Regions from separate parts of the Pseudomonas sp. NLJ1 genome, predicted to be linked through region 4. Evidence: predicted binding sites of a transcription regulator. Region 4 holds the regulator's gene; each other region holds the start of a gene.
What was found. Region 4 encodes FliA, which starts transcription of late flagellar genes. Its sites were predicted from a motif close to CTAAAGTTTNNNNNNNNNNNGCCGNTAA; they were not measured.
Positions count from the first base shown of each region.

Region 1 (4,512 bases), 130 kb from region 4:
TTGCGCGCCTTGCGCCAGGTGCCGTCGGGCACGATCAACAGCAAGGGTTGGTCGTCCGTCGCGCCATAGGCCAGCAACTCCTGGGCGTCATCGCCCGGGAACAGCAGGGCTGCCCGGTAACCAGGGGTCGCCAGCAATTCATTCAGGTCATCGAATACCTCGCCTACCCGCAACTCGGCGTTGTTCAGGCCAAGGGCGGCCAGGCGGGCGGTATTCAGGGCATGGGAGCTTTCACTGGGATGCTGCAGCAGGATGACGCGGGTGCGGCTGTCGAGTGCGGGGATCAGTGAGCATAGGCAATGGTCGAGCGGGCGCTGGCAGCGCTCGCAGCGGGGTCTGGGCATGGGGTTCTCCTTGGCGGGAACAGTTTGCCACAGAACCGGGGCCCGCTTTGCGGGCCTTTCGCCGGCAAGCCAGCTCCCACAGGATCACCACAGACCTGGGCCTTGTGCAACACCTGTGGGAGCTGGCTTGCCGGCGAAAGGGCTGCAAAGCAGCCCCTGCGATTTCAGCGGTTGAACCGCTCCGCCAGGCTATGCAGGTACTCCGCCATGCGCTCCAGGTCCTGGCTGATTTCCGCGCCCTGCCTGGCCTGCCCGGCACTCTGGTCGCACAGGTGGGCTATGCGCACGATCTGCTGGTTGATGTCCTCGGCCACATGGCTCTGCTGCTCCGATGCCGTCGCCATCTGCTGGCTCATGCCGGTGATGCGGCTGACCGCCTGGGCAATCCCGCTCAACGCTGCCTGCACCGCCTCGACACTGTGCACACTGTCCCGCGAGATCTGCTCGCCGCGGCTGGCGGTGCTCACCGCACGCTCTGCCCCGGCGCGCAACGAAGCAATGATCTGGTGGATCTCTTCGGTCGAAGCACGGGTGCGCTGGGCCAGTGATCGCACTTCGTCCGCCACCACGGCAAACCCGCGCCCCTGTTCGCCGGCACGCGCCGCCTCGATGGCCGCGTTGAGCGCCAGCAGGTTGGTCTGCTCGGCGATCGAGGTAATCACATCGACCACGCTGCCGATCGACTGAGTCTGCTCGGCAAGCGCATTGACGGCCTGGCCGATATCGTTGACCGCATTGCTCATGCTGCCCATGGCTTGCAAGCTCTGCATGGCCAGCTCGCTGCCCTGCTGCGCCAGCTGGTCGGCATCACCGGCTGCATGCGCCGTGCTCTGCACGTTATGGGTAACCTGCTGGATGGTCGCCGCCATCTGCGCGATGGCGGCGGCGGACTGGTCGGTCTCGTTGCGCTGGCGGTCGAGCATCTGTGCCTGGGCATCGGACAAGTCGGACGACTGCGCCGCCCGCGACTTCACCCCGACCCCTGCATCCACCAGGCGGGTCAGCGCCGTTTGCAGGCGCGCTTCCTCACTGATGATGGCCAGGTCGAGCTGGCCTTGCAGGCCCGGGTTATCGCTGTAGGTCAGCGCCACCAGCGGGCTGGTGAAGGCCTTGGGATGTTCGGCCAGCGTGCGGCGGACGGCCTGGTTCTGCCGGTGCTCGACCAGATACCAGGCCACCAGCAGGCTGGCCATCAACACCCCGAGCGCCGCGTAAGGCGCTAGCCACAGGTAGCCCGCTGCCGACACCAGGCCAGCACCGATCAATGGCCAACCGTGGCCCAGGCCATGCCCCAGGCGGGCCACCCACGGCACCGGTGCGCGGCCGGCCCGCAAGCGCGCGTACAGCGCCTCGGCACGGCGGATCTGCTCACGGGTGGGCACCGAGCGCACCGACTCGTAGCCACTGATGCGGCCCTGCTCGTAGATGGCCGTGACATAGGCGCTGACCCAGTAGTAATCGCCGTTCTTCGCTCGGTTCTTGACCACGCCCATCCAAGGTTTGCCTTGTTTGATGGTTTCCCACATGTGGCCGAACACGGCCGGTGGCATGTCCGGGTGGCGCACCAGGTTGTGGGGTTGGCCGACCAGTTCGTCGTAGGTGAACCCGCTGATCTCCACGAAAGCGTCGTTGCAGTAGGTGATGCGGCTGTTGAGGTCAGTGGTGGAAATCAGGCGTTGGTCGTTGGGAAAGGTTCTTTCGTGCTCAGTGACGGGCAAATTCATGCGCATCTTGGGCAATCCTTGCAGGATTAAAGGGAGGTAGTCAGCAGCACACGCTGATTTGATATATAGCAGGGCGCCATTATGTTGTCGGTCAGCGGCGCCAACAATTTAACGAGCACCGACGAAATACAGCATGTGCCGAACTTCAGCCCACGATGAGCTGGCTTTTGAGCAGGTCGCGGAAGGTCTGGATCAATGGCTCGCGACTGCGCCCGCGGCGAATGATCAGCGAAAACGGTGCCTGGTAGCCGAAGGTCGACGGCGACAGCACGCGCAAGTCGCCCTTGTCGACCCAGGCCTGGGCATAGTGCTCGGGCAGGTAGCCGATGTAGGCCCCGGACAGGATCAGGATCAACTGCGCCTCCATGCTCTCCACGGTTGCCGCGCTGTGCTTGAAACCATGCCGGGCCAGCTCGGCCTGGCTCCAGTAGCCACGCCCGACCATGCGCTGCTGGGTCACCACTTGCTCGGGAATGCGCCGCTCGGCATACAACGGGTGGCGGCTACTGCAGTAAAGCCAGTGCTGCTCACGGTACAGCGGCTGGTAGAGCAGCCCGCTCATGCGCGAGGAAAACGCCCCGATGGCCAGGTCCAGGCGGTTGTCCTGCACGCCCAGTTGCAGCTCGTAAGGGCTGGACACCGACAGGTGAAGATGCACCGCCGGGTGTTCCTGGCTATAGGCGCCGATGGCCTCGGCCAGCGGCAAGGCCCGGTCACCGACCGTGGAGTCGATCACCCCCAGGTTGAGGGTGCCGCGCAACTCGCCCTTGAGGGCGGCGGCATACTGTTCGAAACCGTCCAGCTCGGCCAGCAGGCGCAGGGTTTCCTGGTGGAACAGCTCGCCTTTGCTGGTCAGGCTGAACCCGCCACGGCCACGGTGGCACAGCACAATCCCCAGGGCGCCTTCCAGTTGGCTCATGTAGGTGCTGATGGCCGAGGTCGACAGGTTCAGTTCGCGCTGGGCATTGGCAAAGCCCTGGTGGCGCACCACGCTGACGAAGATGCGCAGCAGTTTCAGGTCGGGCAAGGTCGAGGCCATGGTGCAACGGTTCCGCAAGGGTATTTGCGCGCAGTCTAACCGCTCTGCGCCATTAGTTCAGAAATTCCTGAACTAAGTATTTGCCGGTAGCGATTTTTCCCCGGCACTACCTTCAGCAGACTTGGCCGAAATGTCCCTGCCCGCCAGCAAGACCAAACCTGAAAGGCGCGCGGCGGCACAGGTTCGAACAAACAGAACAATCGACCGACTGATGAGGCCCACCGTGGACAAGATCCTCCACCAACCACTGGGCGGCAACGAAATGCCGCGTTTCGGCGGCATCGCCACCATGCTCCGTCTCCCCCACCTGCAAAGTGCCCAAGGCCTGGACGCCGCCTTCATCGGCGTGCCACTGGATATCGGTACCTCGCTGCGCTCCGGCACCCGCTTCGGCCCGCGCCAGATCCGCGCCGAATCGGTGATGATCCGCCCGTACAACATGGCCACCGGGGCTGCACCGTTCGACTCGCTGTCGGTGGCCGACATCGGTGACGTGGCGATCAACACCTTCAACCTGCTGGACGCCGTGCGCATCATCGAAGAAGCGTATGACGAGGTCCTCGAGCACAACATCATTCCGCTGACCCTGGGTGGCGACCACACCATCACCCTGCCCATCCTGCGCGCGCTGCACAAGAAGCACGGCAAGATCGGCCTGGTGCACATCGACGCCCATGCCGACGTCAACGACCACATGTTCGGCGAGAAGATCGCCCACGGCACCACCTTCCGCCGCGCCGTGGAAGAAGGCCTGCTCGATTGCGACCGCGTGGTGCAGATTGGCCTGCGCGCCCAGGGCTACACCGCCGATGACTTCAACTGGAGCCGCCGCCAGGGCTTCCGTGTGGTCCAGGCCGAAGAGTGCTGGCACAAGTCGCTGGAACCGTTGATGGCCGAAGTGCGCGAAAAGGTCGGCGGTGGTCCGGTGTACCTGTCGTTCGACATCGATGGCATCGACCCGGCCTGGGCGCCCGGTACCGGCACCCCGGAAATCGGCGGCTTGACCACCATCCAGGCGATGGAGATCATTCGCGGCTGCCACGGCCTGGACCTGATCGGCTGTGACCTCGTCGAAGTCTCCCCGCCTTACGACACCACCGGCAACACCTCGCTGCTCGGTGCCAACCTGCTGTTCGAGATGCTCTGCGTGCTACCGGGCGTAGTGCGTCGCTAATACCGCTGTACCCCGGCAGGAGCCATATGGGAGGGCCACTGAGGCCCGCCAACACACGACATGACCGCCGGGCGCCGTGCAAACGCCCGGGTGGTCGATCTCGCCATAATAAAGATAATCGGGAGACCCCCAATGGCCTTGGACATCATTGTTGTAATGATCTATACCGCCGGCATGCTCGGGCTTGGCTGGTATGGCATGCGGCGCGCGAAAACCCACGAGGACTACCTG
Region 1 covers NZ_CP137735.1:1,213,266-1,217,777, forward strand. The annotation lists gene R9B85_RS05440 (tRNA-uridine aminocarboxypropyltransferase) at 1-344, opposite strand, end outside; gene R9B85_RS05445 (methyl-accepting chemotaxis protein) at 509-2,074, opposite strand; gene R9B85_RS05450 (LysR family transcriptional regulator) at 2,214-3,107, opposite strand; gene speB (agmatinase) at 3,331-4,281, shown strand; gene R9B85_RS05460 (sodium:solute symporter) at 4,414-4,512, shown strand, end outside.
Region 1: R9B85_RS05445 (methyl-accepting chemotaxis protein) is a predicted target of FliA. The motif match lies at 2,153-2,180, and genes of this name have one in related genera.

Region 2 (4,512 bases), 1.6 Mb from region 4:
TGCGGCGGTGAAGGACTGCAGCGGCGACAGCGAGACCACCATGGCCCTGATCCAGGACGGCCACGCCCAGGTGCTGGCCGGTGAGGACGTGCAGATCTTCAACAACCTGTGCCTGGGTGGCTCGGGAGCCATTTCGGCTTCGGCGCATGTGCGCGCCGACCTGTACGTGCGCATGCTGCAGCAGGTCGACAATGGCGACTGGGTAGCCGCGCGCGGAACGTTCTATCAGTTGCTGCCGTGGATGAAAATGGCCTTTGCCGAGCCCAACCCGGCTGTGATCAAGGCGGCATTGCAGGTGGAGGGGCTGATGACCGACGAACTGCGCGAGCCCATGCAAGCCTGCACGGAAACGACCCGGGGCAAGCTGCAAAGCGTGCTGGCTTCGCTCGGCGCTTGAGGACGCTCGTTTGGCGCGCCCTTTGTAGGAGCAGCCTTGTGCTGCGAAGAGGCCGGTACTGACAATGCATATCTGTTGCCTGTACCGGCCTCTTCGCAGCACAAGGCTGCTCCTACAGGGCCCCTGCTAAATCCAATGAATTATGTTTCGTTGCAGCACTGCTTCGCGGGTGAACCCGCTCCGACAGGTATGGCGCTGGTTTCAGGTACCCTCGGTTCCTGTGGGAGCGGGCATGCCCGCGAACACCGGCAACGGCGGTGCCATCCACCGCGTTGGCTGATCAGGCTTGAGCGGGCTATTTGCGCTGCCACACTTCGCCTTGCTCGCTGAGCGTCGTCAGTGCGCAGCCGTGGGCAGCATGCCGGAGCCTTGGGCCTTGTGCGCGGCCTCTATCAACTGCAGGTTGCGGCTGCGCAGGGCGTGGTTGTTGCCGACCCGCAGGTTGGAGCGCAGCGCCAGGGTCTCGGCCTGCTCATACTGCCCTTGTTGAAGGCGCAGAACACCAAGGTAATGCAACGTTGCCGGGTTGTTCGGTTGAATGTGCAGCGCGCGCTCCAGGGTGGCCGCCGCCTGGTCCAGCTGGCCGTCGGCATATTGTTGCGAGGCGGTTTCGATCAGCACGGTCGAAGCATTATTGCTGCGTGTGGGCGCGGAGCGTTCACCGGCCAGTGCGCTCGGTGCCGTGAATGCGCTGAACAACAGGAACAAGGCTGACAGAACAGGTGTGCTGGGCATCGGCAGAGGGCTCGACAGGTGTTGGGCAGGCCCCCGCTTGGCGAGGGGATGCTATCGACCGGGAGTACCAGCCGAAGTTCCCGCTTGAACACGCCACGGCCTGCCCCCGGCGACATCTGTTCGATTACCGCCCATAACCGCATCCTGGCGTCTCAAGCCTGTGCCCGTACCTCCGATAGCAGCACACCCACCGTCGAATCATCGACCAGAAGTGGTGCCAACAAGGAGTACTGCCCGCATGCTTGCCAACCTGAAGATCCGCACCGGAATGTTCTGGGTGCTATCGCTGTTCAGCGTGACTCTGCTGTTTTCCACCGTCAGTGCCTGGCGGGCTGCGGTGGGCAGTGACCAGCAGATCACCGAACTGGACCAGACCGCGCACCAGTCGGACCGGTTGAACAATGCATTGCTGATGGCGATTCGCGCCAGCGCCAATGTGTCCTCGGGCTTCATCGAACAGCTGGGTGGTCATGAGGAAAGCGCCAGCAAGCGCATGGCGCTGTCTGTCGAGTTGAACGACAAGAGCCAGAAGCTGGTGGACGAGTTTGTCGAGAACGCCCGTGAGCCTGCGTTGCATGCACTGGCATCCGCGCTGCAGGCCACCTATGGCGAGTACGCCAAGGCGGTCGCAGGGCAGCGTGAGGCAACCCGTCAACGTTCGCTCGAGCAGTATTTCAAGGTCAATACCGACGCCGGCAACGCCATGGGCCGGCTGCAGGCGCTGCGCCAGCAACTGGTCGCAGCATTGAGTGAGCGCGGTCAGCAGATCATGCTGGAATCCGACCGGCGCCTGGCGCGCGCCCAATTGCTGAGCATGGGGCTGCTGGGCGTGACGCTGTTATTGGCGGCGCTGTGCTGGGCTTTTGTTGCCCAGCGTCTGCTGCACCCGCTGCGCGAAGCCGGGCGGCACTTCCAGCGCATTGCTGGCGGCGACCTGAGCGTGCCGGTGCAGGGGCAGGGCAGTAACGAGATTGGTCAGCTGTTCCATGAACTTGAGCGCATGCAGCAGAGCCAGCGCGATACCCTGGGGCAGATCAGCAGCTGTGCCAGGCAACTGGACGCAGCGGCCACGGCGCTGAATACGGTCACCGAGGAAGGTGCCAACAACCTGCGCCAACAGGGCCAGGAACTGGAGCAGGCCGCCACCGCTGTCACCGAAATGACGACGGCCGTGGAGGAGGTTGCGCGCAATGCCATCACCACCTCGCAGACCACCAGCGAATCCAACCAGCTGGCAGCGCAAAGCCGCCGGCAGGTCAACGACAACATCGACGGTACCGAGGCCATGACCCGGGAGATCCAGGCCAGCAGCGCGCACCTGGAGCAACTGGTCGGGCAGGTGCGGGACATTGGCAAGGTGCTGGAAGTGATTCGCTCGGTGTCCGAGCAAACCAACCTGCTGGCACTCAATGCCGCCATCGAGGCGGCCCGTGCGGGCGAGGCCGGGCGCGGCTTTGCGGTGGTGGCGGATGAAGTGCGTACGCTGGCCTACCGTACGCAGCAGTCGACCCAGGAAATCGAACAGATGATCGGGCGCGTGCAGGCCGGCACCGAAGCGGCCGTGGCCTCGATGCAGGCCAGCACCAGCCGCGCTCAGTCGACGCTGGACGTGACCCTGGCCTCGGGGCAGGTGCTGGAAGGCATCTACAGTGCGATCGGCGAGATCAACGAGCGTAACCTGGTGATTGCCAGCGCAGCCGAAGAGCAGGCCCAGGTGGCGCGAGAGGTGGACCGCAACCTGCTGAACATTCGCGAGCTGTCGACATTCTCGGCCGCGGGGGCGCAGCAGACCAGTGAGGCGAGCAAGGCGTTGTCGGGGTTGGTGGGGGAGATGACGACGTTGGTGGGGCGGTTCAAAGTTTGAGGTCTGTCGGGCAGGCTGCGGGAGCGGGCGCGCCCGCGAACACCGGCGCAGCCGGTGCCATCCACCGCATCGCCTGCTTCGCGGGTAAACCCGCTCCCACAGGGTCCTCACCAGCTGACGGAATGCGCCATGCCTGTGGGAGCGGGTTCACCCGCGAACACCGGCGCAGCCGGTGCCATCCACCGCAGCGGCTGCTTCGCGGGCATGCCCGCTCCCACAGGGTCCTCACCAGCTGACGGAATGCGCCATGCCTGTGGGAGCGGGTTCACCCGCGAACACCGGCGCAGCCGGTGCCATCCACCGCATCGCCTGCTTCGCGGGCATGCCCGCTCCCACACGGACCCCGCCAGCTGACGGAATGCGCCATGCCTGTGGGAGCGGGTTCACCCGCGAACACCGGCGCAGCCGGTGCCATCCACCGCATCGCCTGCTTCGCGGGCATGCCCGCTCCCACACGGCCCCCCCCAGCTGAAGGAGTGCGGATACCTGTGGGAGCGGGTTCACCCGCGAACACCGGCGTAGCCGGTGCTATCCACCGCAGTGTCCGGTTCGAGGGTACGACTTGCGCGCCTTCAGTTATCGATCGTGCTTCGAAGAGGAGCGCCCGGCCTTGTCGTGTTCCTTGGAATGGGCAATGCCGGACCGGGTAGTACCTCGGCCGTTGTCATCGTTGCGCAGGCTTCCATAGTGGTTACCGCTCTCGCCATGGTTGCGGGTGGCCTTGCCGGCATGATCACTCTCGTAGCCGCCGCCATTACCGTTGAACCCACCTTTGCCGCCGCCATTGCCATTACCTTTGGCATACGCGGAACCGATTGGCGAGACATCGGCAGGCAACAATGCAGTTGCGCCGAGCGCCAGAGCACAAGTAAAGACGGCTACCAGGGTTTTTTTCATGTTTGTTCGCCTCCAGAAGGCGCAGGGGGGGAGCTTGAGTGCGGATACGACATGAGGTCGTCATTTAAGTTCCGCAGAGCGCGCAGCCGTTCGAAGAAGCGGCTGCCAGGCCCTTTCAGGACCTGGCAGCCTTCGCTTCATCGATCATTCTTGGAGGAGTTTTGTACCGCGCCGCTCAGCCCCTTGGCATTATGATCACCGGGCGTAGTCCCCGAGATAGCGGTAGATTTCGTCAAGCCGCGGGTATCCTTGGACTGCGCGATGCCGGAGGTCGTGGTTCCATGGCCATTGTCCTGGTTACGTGAGCTTCCATAGTGATTGCCGCTCACACCATGATCGCGCGTAGCCTTGCCAGCATGATCACCCGCGAGGCCTGCACCATTGCCAGTGCCATTGTGCCCACCCATGCCGGCGCCACGCCCGCCGCCATTGCCGCCGCCGTGGCCACCACCACCGTGGCCGCCACCGCCACCGCCACCGCCACCGCCGCCACCACCTTTGGCATACGCTGAACCGATCGGCGAGATATCGGCAGGCAACAATGCCGTTGCGCCGAATGCCAAAGCACACGCAAAGACGGCCACCAGGGATTTTCTCATGTTGTTTCGCCTCCAACGGC
Region 2 covers NZ_CP137735.1:5,142,140-5,146,651, forward strand. The annotation lists gene dapA (4-hydroxy-tetrahydrodipicolinate synthase) at 1-397, shown strand, start outside; gene R9B85_RS23160 (tetratricopeptide repeat protein) at 734-1,132, opposite strand; gene R9B85_RS23165 (methyl-accepting chemotaxis protein) at 1,371-2,996, shown strand; gene R9B85_RS23170 (hypothetical protein) at 3,573-3,893, opposite strand; gene R9B85_RS23175 (hypothetical protein) at 4,031-4,492, opposite strand.
Region 2: R9B85_RS23165 (methyl-accepting chemotaxis protein) is a predicted target of FliA. The motif match lies at 1,284-1,311, and genes of this name have one in related genera.

Region 3 (4,512 bases), 1.1 Mb from region 4:
CGCCGCCTTCATCGTCATACACCACATACACGGCATCGTCGCGGTGGCCGAGTTCGCTGAACAGTTTTTCCAGCTCGCCCAGGGCCGGCAGCAGGCCTGGCGCGGGGGGCTGGCCGAGCTGGGTACGCTTGCCTTCGACGAAGCGTGCGCCGGGGATATGCCCGCTGACATAGCGGTTGGCGCTGCTCAGGTCGACCAGGATCAGCTGTGGCGAATCCAGGCGCGGCAGCAGGTCCGCAGCTTCGATCACCAGGGGCAGGCCGGAAAAGTCAGTCATCCACGGTCTCCAGTGTGGAAAGAGGGCCGATTGTAGCGCAAGGCTCAGGCCTTGCGGTTGGCAAACACCGACAGCGCCCGTTCAGTGCACTGTGCGGTCTTGCCGAAGGCTTGCACGCTGACATCGGCCAGCGGCCGACAGCCCTGGTCAGCCACCATCAGCATCAGCACCTGATCGTTCACGGCCAGTGAGCGCAGCAGTACGTGCTCGCTGCGGAACAAGGCACGCAGCGGGGCTGGCAGCAGGGCCGAGAGCTGGCTGTGGTTTTCCGGGGTGATGCGCAATTGCCCAGCCTGGGCCAGCAGCTTCTGCAGCAGTTTGTTCTGCGCCACTGGCAGCACCAGCGCCCCGGCTTCCTTGGGCAGGCCGGCCATCTGCTGCACGCGCAGCTGGTCGTTGGCCCTGTCCAGGCTCAGTAGCAGGATCCGCTGCATGCCAGCGGCCAGAAGGGCCTCGATAACCTGTGTGGCCAGGTGCACGCTGTTGGTAAACGGGCTGGGCTGGGCCAGAAGGTCCTGGCACAGCTTGCGCCAGCGTGCCAGTTCGTCGTTGGTCGGCGGTGGCGGAGCCAGCATGTCCGGGTGCGGGCGGCGCTGGTGCCAGGGCCAGATCAGCGCTTCGGCTGGGTGGAACAGGGCATGCTGGGCATGGCGGCGGGCGCTGGCCGCAGCCTGCTGGTGCACCTGTTGCTGTACGTCTTCCAGCGAGGTCTGCAGGTACAGTGCGGTCAGCAGCTGCCAGCGCAGCAGGTGCGGGTTGTCCCAGCCCACCTGTGCTGCCAGGGCCAGGTTGTTGGCCAGCAGCACGGTGTTGGCCGGCTGGTTGAACCAGCGGCGCAGACCAGGCTCGGCGTCCAGGCGGTGTTGCTGGCTGAGCAGGTCCTGGTCGCGGGCGATGCTGAGCACCTGGGCCAGTTGTTCTCGCTCTTCCAGCAGCAGGCGGTAACCCTGGGTCACCCATTGTGGCAGGCGCCAGTACTCCGCCATGGTCTGGCACAGTTCCATGATGCGCACGCCAAACAGTTCGTCCTCGACATGTGCGGCGTCTTCGCCCTTGTGGATAACCCGCAGTTCCCAGGTATCGAGCAGCTTGGGGTAGGCCAGCGCCAGCGGCCAGAGCGGCGACAGGAACAACAGGCTGCCCCAGTGGATTTCCTGCCACAGCCGTGCCAGACGGCTGGCGAACAGGCCGCTGGCTTGCTGCGAGGCGTGCTGGCTGATCAGCTGGAACTGGCACAGTACCGGCGGGATCTCTTCGACGGGCACTGCCGGGAGGCGCTTGAGCAGCTGCTCGCTGCGCTCCAGGCCCAGGCGGTTGAGGGCGACTTCCAGGCTTTCGGCGGGTTCTGCCAGGCTGGCATTGGTGGGGTGATTGGCTTCGCGCATCACCGACAGCACCAGTGCCGGGCTGTCCTGCATCAGTTCGGCGATATCGCGCAGCGAGCGGCGGCTATCGTGGATGGCCGCCATGACCCGGTCGTAGCTGTGCTTCGGCACGGGGATGCGAACACTCTCGAGCAGCTTTACCCAGGCCTCTAGCGTACGTGGAGCCTGAGCGGGCACCTTGGTTTCAATTGGCATTTTGACATCAGTCCGAACTGGCTTTTCGCATTGAGTGGCTATAGTCTGGCGCAGTTCTGCCGATAAGTAGAAGAAGAGTTTTAAAGCTCCCGTCTCTTCCCCTGACCACGACAGCAAGTGCTTTGAACCTATGGCTAAAATTATCGGCATCATCGTCGTATTCGCGAGCGTGCTCGGCGGATACGTGCTTTCCCACGGCAAGATCGCGGCACTGATCCAGCCGTTCGAAGTACTGATCATCGGCGGTGCGGCCTTTGGTGCATTCCTGCAGGCCAACCCTGGCCACATGACCATGCACGTCATCAAGAAGTCGATGAAGATGTTCGGCTCGCGCTTCACTCATGCCTTCTACCTGGAAGTGCTGGGCCTGGTGTACGAGATCCTCAACAAGAGCCGGCGCGAAGGCATGATGGCCATCGAGGCCGACATCGAGGATGCCGCCGCCAGCCCGATCTTCGCCAAGTACCCGACGGTGCTGGCCGATGAGCGCATGACCGCGTTCGTCTGCGACTACCTGCGCATCATGTCCACCGGCAACATGGCCCCGCACGAACTCGAGGGCCTGTTCGACATGGAACTGCTGAGCATGAAGGAAGAGCTGGAGCACCCTTCCCATGCGGTGAACGGTATCGCCGACGGCATGCCCGGCTTCGGTATCGTTGCGGCGGTACTGGGTATCGTGGTGACCATGGCCTCGCTCGGCGAGGGTGACCAGGCCTCCATCGGCCTCCATGTGGGTGCGGCACTGGTGGGTACCTTCTTCGGTATTCTGGCGGCCTACGGCTTCTTCGGCCCGTTGGCCAAGTGCCTGGAGCACGATGCCAAGGAAGAGCTGAACCTCTACGAATCGATCAAGGCATCGTTGGTGGCCTCGGCCTCGGGCATGCCGCCGTCGCTGGCGGTCGAGTTCGGGCGCAAGGTGCTGTACCCCAAGCACCGCCCAAGCTTCGCCGAGCTGGAACAAGCGGTTCGCGGTCGCTGAGTCATGGAGAACAATCAGCCCATCATCGTCAAGCGCGTCAAGCGCTATGGCGGCGGCCACCACGGCGGCGCCTGGAAAATCGCCTTCGCCGACTTCGCCACGGCGATGATGGCGTTCTTCCTGGTGCTGTGGCTGTTGTCCACGGCCACGCCGGAACAGAAGATCGCCATTGCCGGCTACTTCAAGGACCCGATCGGTTTCTCGGAAAGCGGTACGCCCTACGTCATCGACCTGGGTGGCTCGCCTCAGCTGGCGCCGGAAAAGACCATCAACCCCGAAGCCAAGTCGGAGCCGACGCCTGATACCAGCATCCAGCTGGACAAGGACCAGGTGGAGACCATGGCCGAGCAGGTCGAGCGTGAGCGCCTGGAGTTGCTGCTGCAGGAATTGCAGAACAAGGTGGAAGAGAACCCGCAGCTGCAGAAGTTCAAGGACCAGATCCTGTTCGAGATCACCCAGGACGGCCTGCGCATCCAGATCATGGACGCCGAGAACCGGCCGATGTTCGACATCGGCAGCGCGCGCCTGCAGCCGTACTTCGAGGACATCCTGTTGGCCATGGCCGACACCATCAAGGCGGTGCCGAACAAGATCAGCATCAGTGGCCACACCGATGCCAAGCCGTATGCCGGCACTGGCGAGTTCGGCAACTGGGAACTGTCGGCCAACCGCGCCAACGCCGCACGCCGCGCGCTGGTGGCTGGTGGTTACCCGGACGGCCAGGTGGCACGGGTGGTGGGCTACGCCTCGTCGTCGCTGTTCGACCGCAAGGACCCGTTCAACCCGGTCAACCGCCGTATCGACATCATCGTGCTGACCAAGAAGGCCCAACGCAATATCGAAGGCGAGCAGGGCGCGCCAGAAGCACCGGCTGCCGAGCCCGCGCCGCCGGCTGCTGCGGCACCGGCTGCGCCAGGGGAGGCCGGGCAGGCACCCATGCAGCCGCGTGAACTGCGCCAGAAGCTGAACATCTTCGAAGAGGGGACGCTGAAGATGGATGAGGCCAAGGACCAGTAAACCCTACAGGATTGCGCTGTAGCTGAAGCAAGCGCGGAACCTGTGGGAGCGGGCTTGCCCGCGAACACGGGCGAAGCCCGTGCCAACCACCGCGGTGCCTGCTTCGCGGGCACGCCCGCTCCCACAGGATTGGAGTGGCCCTTGAGCCTTGTCTAGTACCTGCGGGAGCGGGCAGGTCAGTAAGCGTCTTCCGGCAAACTGGCGATGATCGAGCGATAGCTGTTCATTCGTTGCGGCTTGATGCGCCCCTCGTCCAGCGCCTTGAGCAGCGCACAGCCCGGTTCGCGATCATGCTTGCAGTCGCGGAAGCGGCAGGTGCCGAACAAGTCGCGGAACTCGATGAAACCATCCTCCACATCGCTGCGGCTGACATGACCCAGGCCGAACTCGCGGATACCCGGCGAATCGATCAGGTCACCCCCATTGGGGAAGTGGTACAAACGCGCAGTGGTGGTGGTGTGGGTGCCCTGGCCAGACCATTCCGACAGGTCGCCGACACGGGTGCCGGCGTCCGGCAGCAGGCTGTTGACCAAAGACGACTTGCCCACCCCCGACTGGCCGACGAACACGCTGATGTGGCCGTCGAGCATCTGCTGCAGGCGTTGCATGCCGTCACCGTGATGTGCCGAGACTTCCAGCAGCGGGTAGCCCAGCTC
Region 3 covers NZ_CP137735.1:2,215,417-2,219,928, reverse strand. The annotation lists gene R9B85_RS09990 (rhodanese-like domain-containing protein) at 1-277, opposite strand, end outside; gene R9B85_RS09985 (HDOD domain-containing protein) at 322-1,857, opposite strand; gene motA (flagellar motor stator protein MotA) at 1,988-2,839, shown strand; gene motB (flagellar motor protein MotB) at 2,843-3,856, shown strand; gene rsgA (small ribosomal subunit biogenesis GTPase RsgA) at 4,033-4,512, opposite strand, start outside.
Region 3: motA (flagellar motor stator protein MotA) is a predicted target of FliA. The motif match lies at 1,896-1,923, and genes of this name have one in related genera.

Region 4 (4,512 bases):
GGCCGGGGCGCGGGGTGCTGCGGCAGGTTTGCTGGCAGGGGCCGGTGCCGGCGCCGGAGCAGCTGCTGGCTTGGCCACGGGCTGGCTGTCGGCCTTGGCCGCGACCGGCGCTTGCACCTTGGCTGCAGCCGGGGCTTCGACGGCGGCAACGTCGCCACCGAACTTGCCCTTGCCGTGCAACTGATCCAGCAGCGCCTCGAACTCGTGCTCGCTGATTTCGTCGCCGGCTGCGCTGCTATCGGTTGCGGCAGGCGTCGGCGCCTTGGCGCCGGGCAAGGCATCGGCCTGGAAGGTACCCTTGCCATGCAACTGGTCCAGCAGCGATTCGAATTCGGCGTCGGTAATTTCGTCGCTGGCCGCTTCCGGCGCACTGGCAACCGGCTGCGCGGCAACCTCGGCGCTGAACTGGCCTTTGCCGTGCAACTGGTCGAGCAGCGACTCGAACTCGGCGTCGGTGATTTCGTCACCTTCAGCGCTGACGGTCTCGCCCTGCATCTGCTCGTCGACCGCAGCTTGTGCCTTGACCGCATCGAGCGAATCGAGCAGCTGTTCGAACTCGCTGTCGGTGATGTCCTGCTCCTCGGCCGGAGCTTCGGCAACCGGCACCGGTGCCGCAGGGGCCGGCGCGGCAACGGCTTCGGCGCCCCCCGGCTCGGCCAGGCGCGACAGTGCCGCCAGCAGCTCGGGAGTAGCCGGGGTCACTTCGCTGCGCTCACGCACCTGGCCAAACATGCTGTTGACCGTATCCAGTGCCTCGAGCACCACATCCATCAGTTCCGCGTCGACCCGGCGCTCACCTTTGCGCAGGATGTCGAACACGTTCTCGGCGATATGGCAGCACTCCACCAGCTCGTTCAGCTGAAGGAAGCCGGCGCCCCCTTTTACAGTGTGGAAACCGCGAAAGATCGCATTGAGCAGGTCGGCATCGTCGGGCCGGCTTTCCAGCTCGACCAGTTGCTCGGACAGTTGCTCAAGAATTTCGCCGGCTTCTACCAGGAAATCCTGGAGGATTTCTTCATCGGCGCCGAAGCTCATCAAAGGTGCTCCTTAAAAACCCAGGCTGGACAGCAGATCATCGACATCGTCCTGACCGGACACGACGTCTTCACGCTTATCGGCATGAATCTGCGGACCTTCACCCCGAGTCGGATGTTTTTCTAGATCTTTTTCTGCGCGCAATTGATCGTGGTCATGCTGGATGCCCGCAAAGCGGTCCACCTGGCTGGCCATGAGCACCAGTTTGAGCAGGTTGCTTTCCACCTCGGTGACCAAGGTGGTGACGCGCTTGATCACCTGGCCGGTCAGGTCCTGATAGTCCTGGGCCAGCAGAATGTCGTTGAGGTGGCCGGCGACCTTGCGGTTACCTTCGGCGCTGTGCGTCAGGAAACTGTCGACGCGCTTGACCAGGTCGCGGAACTCCGGCGCAGCCACTTCGCGGCGCATGAAGCGCTGCCAGTCGGTGCTCAGGGCCGCGGCCTCGCTGGCCAGCTCGTTGAGCACCGGGGTGCTTTCCTCGACCAGGTCCATGGTGCGGTTGGCCGCGCCCTCGGTAAGCCTGACCACATACGACAGGCGCTCGGTGGCGTCGGTTATCTGCGAGACCTCCTCGGCCTGCGGCATGGTCGGGTCGATCTGGAAACTGACGATGGCACTGTGCAGCTCGCGGGTCAGCTTGCCGACTTCCTGGTACAGGCCGCGGTCGCGGGTCTGGTTCAGCTCGTGAATCAGCTGCACCGCCTCGCCGAAACGGCCCCGCTCCAGGCTTTCGACCAGCTCCTGGGCATGCTTCTTCAGGGTCGATTCGAACTCGCCCAAAGACGTTTGTGATGAATCCATGGCGCGCCCCCTGACGTGACTCAGCCGTTGACGCGTTCGAAGATCTTCTCGATCTTTTCTTTGAGCACCTGGGCGGTGAACGGCTTGACCACGTAGCCATTGACGCCGGCCTGGGCCGCTTCGATGATCTGGTCGCGCTTGGCTTCGGCGGTCACCATCAGCACCGGCATGGCTTTCAGGCGATCGTGGGCACGCACCTTGCGCAGCAGGTCGATACCGGACATGCCCGGCATGTTCCAGTCGGTCACCAGGAAGTCGAAGTGGCCGTTCTCCAGCATCGGCAGCGCCGTGGTGCCGTCATCGGCTTCTTCGGTGTTGGTGAAGCCCAGGTCACGCAACAGGTTCTTGATGATCCGCCGCATCGTCGAAAAGTCGTCAACGATGAGGATTTTCATGTCTTTGTTCAAGTAGACCTCCAAGCAGTCTCAAACGCGCTCGGCCCCGAGCGCGCATTTACAATTCGGTACAACGTAGAAAACGACTGCAACGACAGCGGGCTCAACGCGCCCGCCATTCCCCCAGGCGGCTGCGCAGGCGCGCGGCACACTGGCTGTGCAACTGGCTGACCCGCGACTCGCTGACCCCTAGCACCTCACCGATTTCCTTGAGGTTCAGCTCTTCGTCGTAGTACAGCGCCAGCACCAGGCGCTCACGCTCCGGCAGGTTGGCGATGGCCTCGGTCAGGGCAACCTGGAAGCGCTCGTCTTCCAGGCCACGCGCAGGTTCTACCTGGCCACTGGCGCCATCCTCATGCAGCCCTTCGTGCTCGCCGTCCTGCAACAGGTCGTCGAAGCTGAACAGGCGGCTGCCCAGGGTGTCGTTCAAGATCCCGTAGTAATCATCGAGACTCAATTGGAGTTCGGCAGCAACTTCATGATCTTTAGCGTCACGGCCGGTTCTGGCTTCAACCGCACGCATCGCGTCGCTGACCATGCGGGTGTTGCGGTGCACCGAACGCGGCGCCCAGTCGCCCTTGCGCACTTCATCGAGCATGGCCCCGCGAATGCGGATGCCGGCGTAGGTTTCAAAGCTCGCGCCCTTGCTGGCGTCATACTTGTTGGCCACTTCCAGCAGGCCGATCATGCCGGCCTGGATCAGGTCCTCGACCTGCACGTTGGCTGGCAGCCGCGCCAGCAGGTGGTAGGCGATGCGCTTGACCAGCGGGGCGTAGCGCTCGATCAGCTCGCACTGGGCGTCTTTCGACGCCCGGCTGTACATCTTGAAACCACTGGCGTTCATAACACAGGTCCCGCGCTGGTAGGTTGCACCAGACGCTCGACAAAGAACTCCAGGTGGCCGCGCGGGTTGGCCGGCAGCGGCCAGCTGTCGACCTTCTGGGCAATCGCCTTGAAGGCCAGCGCGCACTTGGAGCGTGGGAAGGCTTCGTACACGGCACGCTGCTTCTGTACCGCCTTGCGCACGCACTCGTCATACGGCACGGCGCCCACGTACTGCAAGGCAACGTCGAGGAAGCGGTCGGTGACCTTGGTCAGCTTGGCGAACAGGTTGCGGCCTTCCTGTGGGCTCTGCGCCATGTTGGCCAGCACGCGGAAACGGTTCATGCCGTAGTCGCGGTTGAGCAGCTTGATCAGGGCGTAGGCGTCGGTGATCGAGGTGGGTTCGTCGCATACCACCAGCAGCACTTCCTGGGCAGCGCGGACAAAGCTGACCACCGAATCACCGATACCGGCCGCAGTGTCGATCACCAGCACGTCGAGGTTGTCGCCGACTTCGCTGAACGCCTGGATCAGCCCGGCATGCTGGGCCGGGGCCAGGTGCACCATGCTCTGCGTGCCCGAGGCAGCCGGCACGATGCGCACACCACCGGGGCCCTGCAGCATCACGTCGCGCAGCTCGCAGCGCCCCTCGATGACATCGGCCAGGGTCCGCTTGGGGGTAAGGCCCAGCAGCACGTCGACATTGGCCAGGCCCAGGTCGGCGTCCAGCAGCATGACCCTGCGGCCAAGCTCGGCCAGCGCCAGGGACAGGTTCACTGAAACGTTAGTCTTGCCGACGCCACCTTTGCCACCGGTCACGGCGATCACCTGTACGGGATGCATGCTACCCATGTCTGTTCTTTACCTTGTCTCGCTGGGACTCAGGCCACACGTAGGGCAATTCTGCGTACCCCTTGGCATAGCTACCTTGCACACGCTTCATCATCAACCCGCTCGCCGTGGGTTGTGATAGAGATCAGCGAACATGTCGGCCATGGCCTCTTCGCTGGGCTCGTCCTGCTGCTGCACATTGACCGCGCGGGAGACCAACTGGTGCCCCCGAGGCAGGTGCAGGTCGTCAGGAATGCGCGGCCCATCGGTCAGGTAGGCCACCGGCAGTTCATGACTGATGGCAAGGCTCAGCACGTCGCCAAGGCTTGCCGTTTCATCGAGTTTGGTCAGGATGCAACCGGCCAGGCCGCAGCGCTTGTAGCTGTGGTAGGCGGCAGTCAGCACCTGCTTCTGGCTGGTAGTGGCCAGCACCAGGTAGTTCTTCGCGGCAATGCCACGCCCGGCCAGGGTGTCCAGCTGCATGCGCAGGGCCGGGTCGCTGGCCTGCAGGCCGGCGGTATCGATCAGCACCACGCGCTTGCGCAGCAGCGGCTCCAGCGCCGCAGCCAGCGACTGGCCCGGGTCGACGTAGGTCACCGGCACGTTGAGGATGCGGCCCAGGGTCTTG
Region 4 covers NZ_CP137735.1:1,083,781-1,088,292, forward strand. The annotation lists gene R9B85_RS04820 (chemotaxis protein CheA) at 1-1,035, opposite strand, end outside; gene R9B85_RS04825 (protein phosphatase CheZ) at 1,048-1,836, opposite strand; gene R9B85_RS04830 (chemotaxis response regulator CheY) at 1,857-2,231, opposite strand; gene fliA (RNA polymerase sigma factor FliA) at 2,335-3,075, opposite strand; gene fleN (flagellar synthesis regulator FleN) at 3,072-3,905, opposite strand; gene flhF (flagellar biosynthesis protein FlhF) at 3,999-4,512, opposite strand, start outside.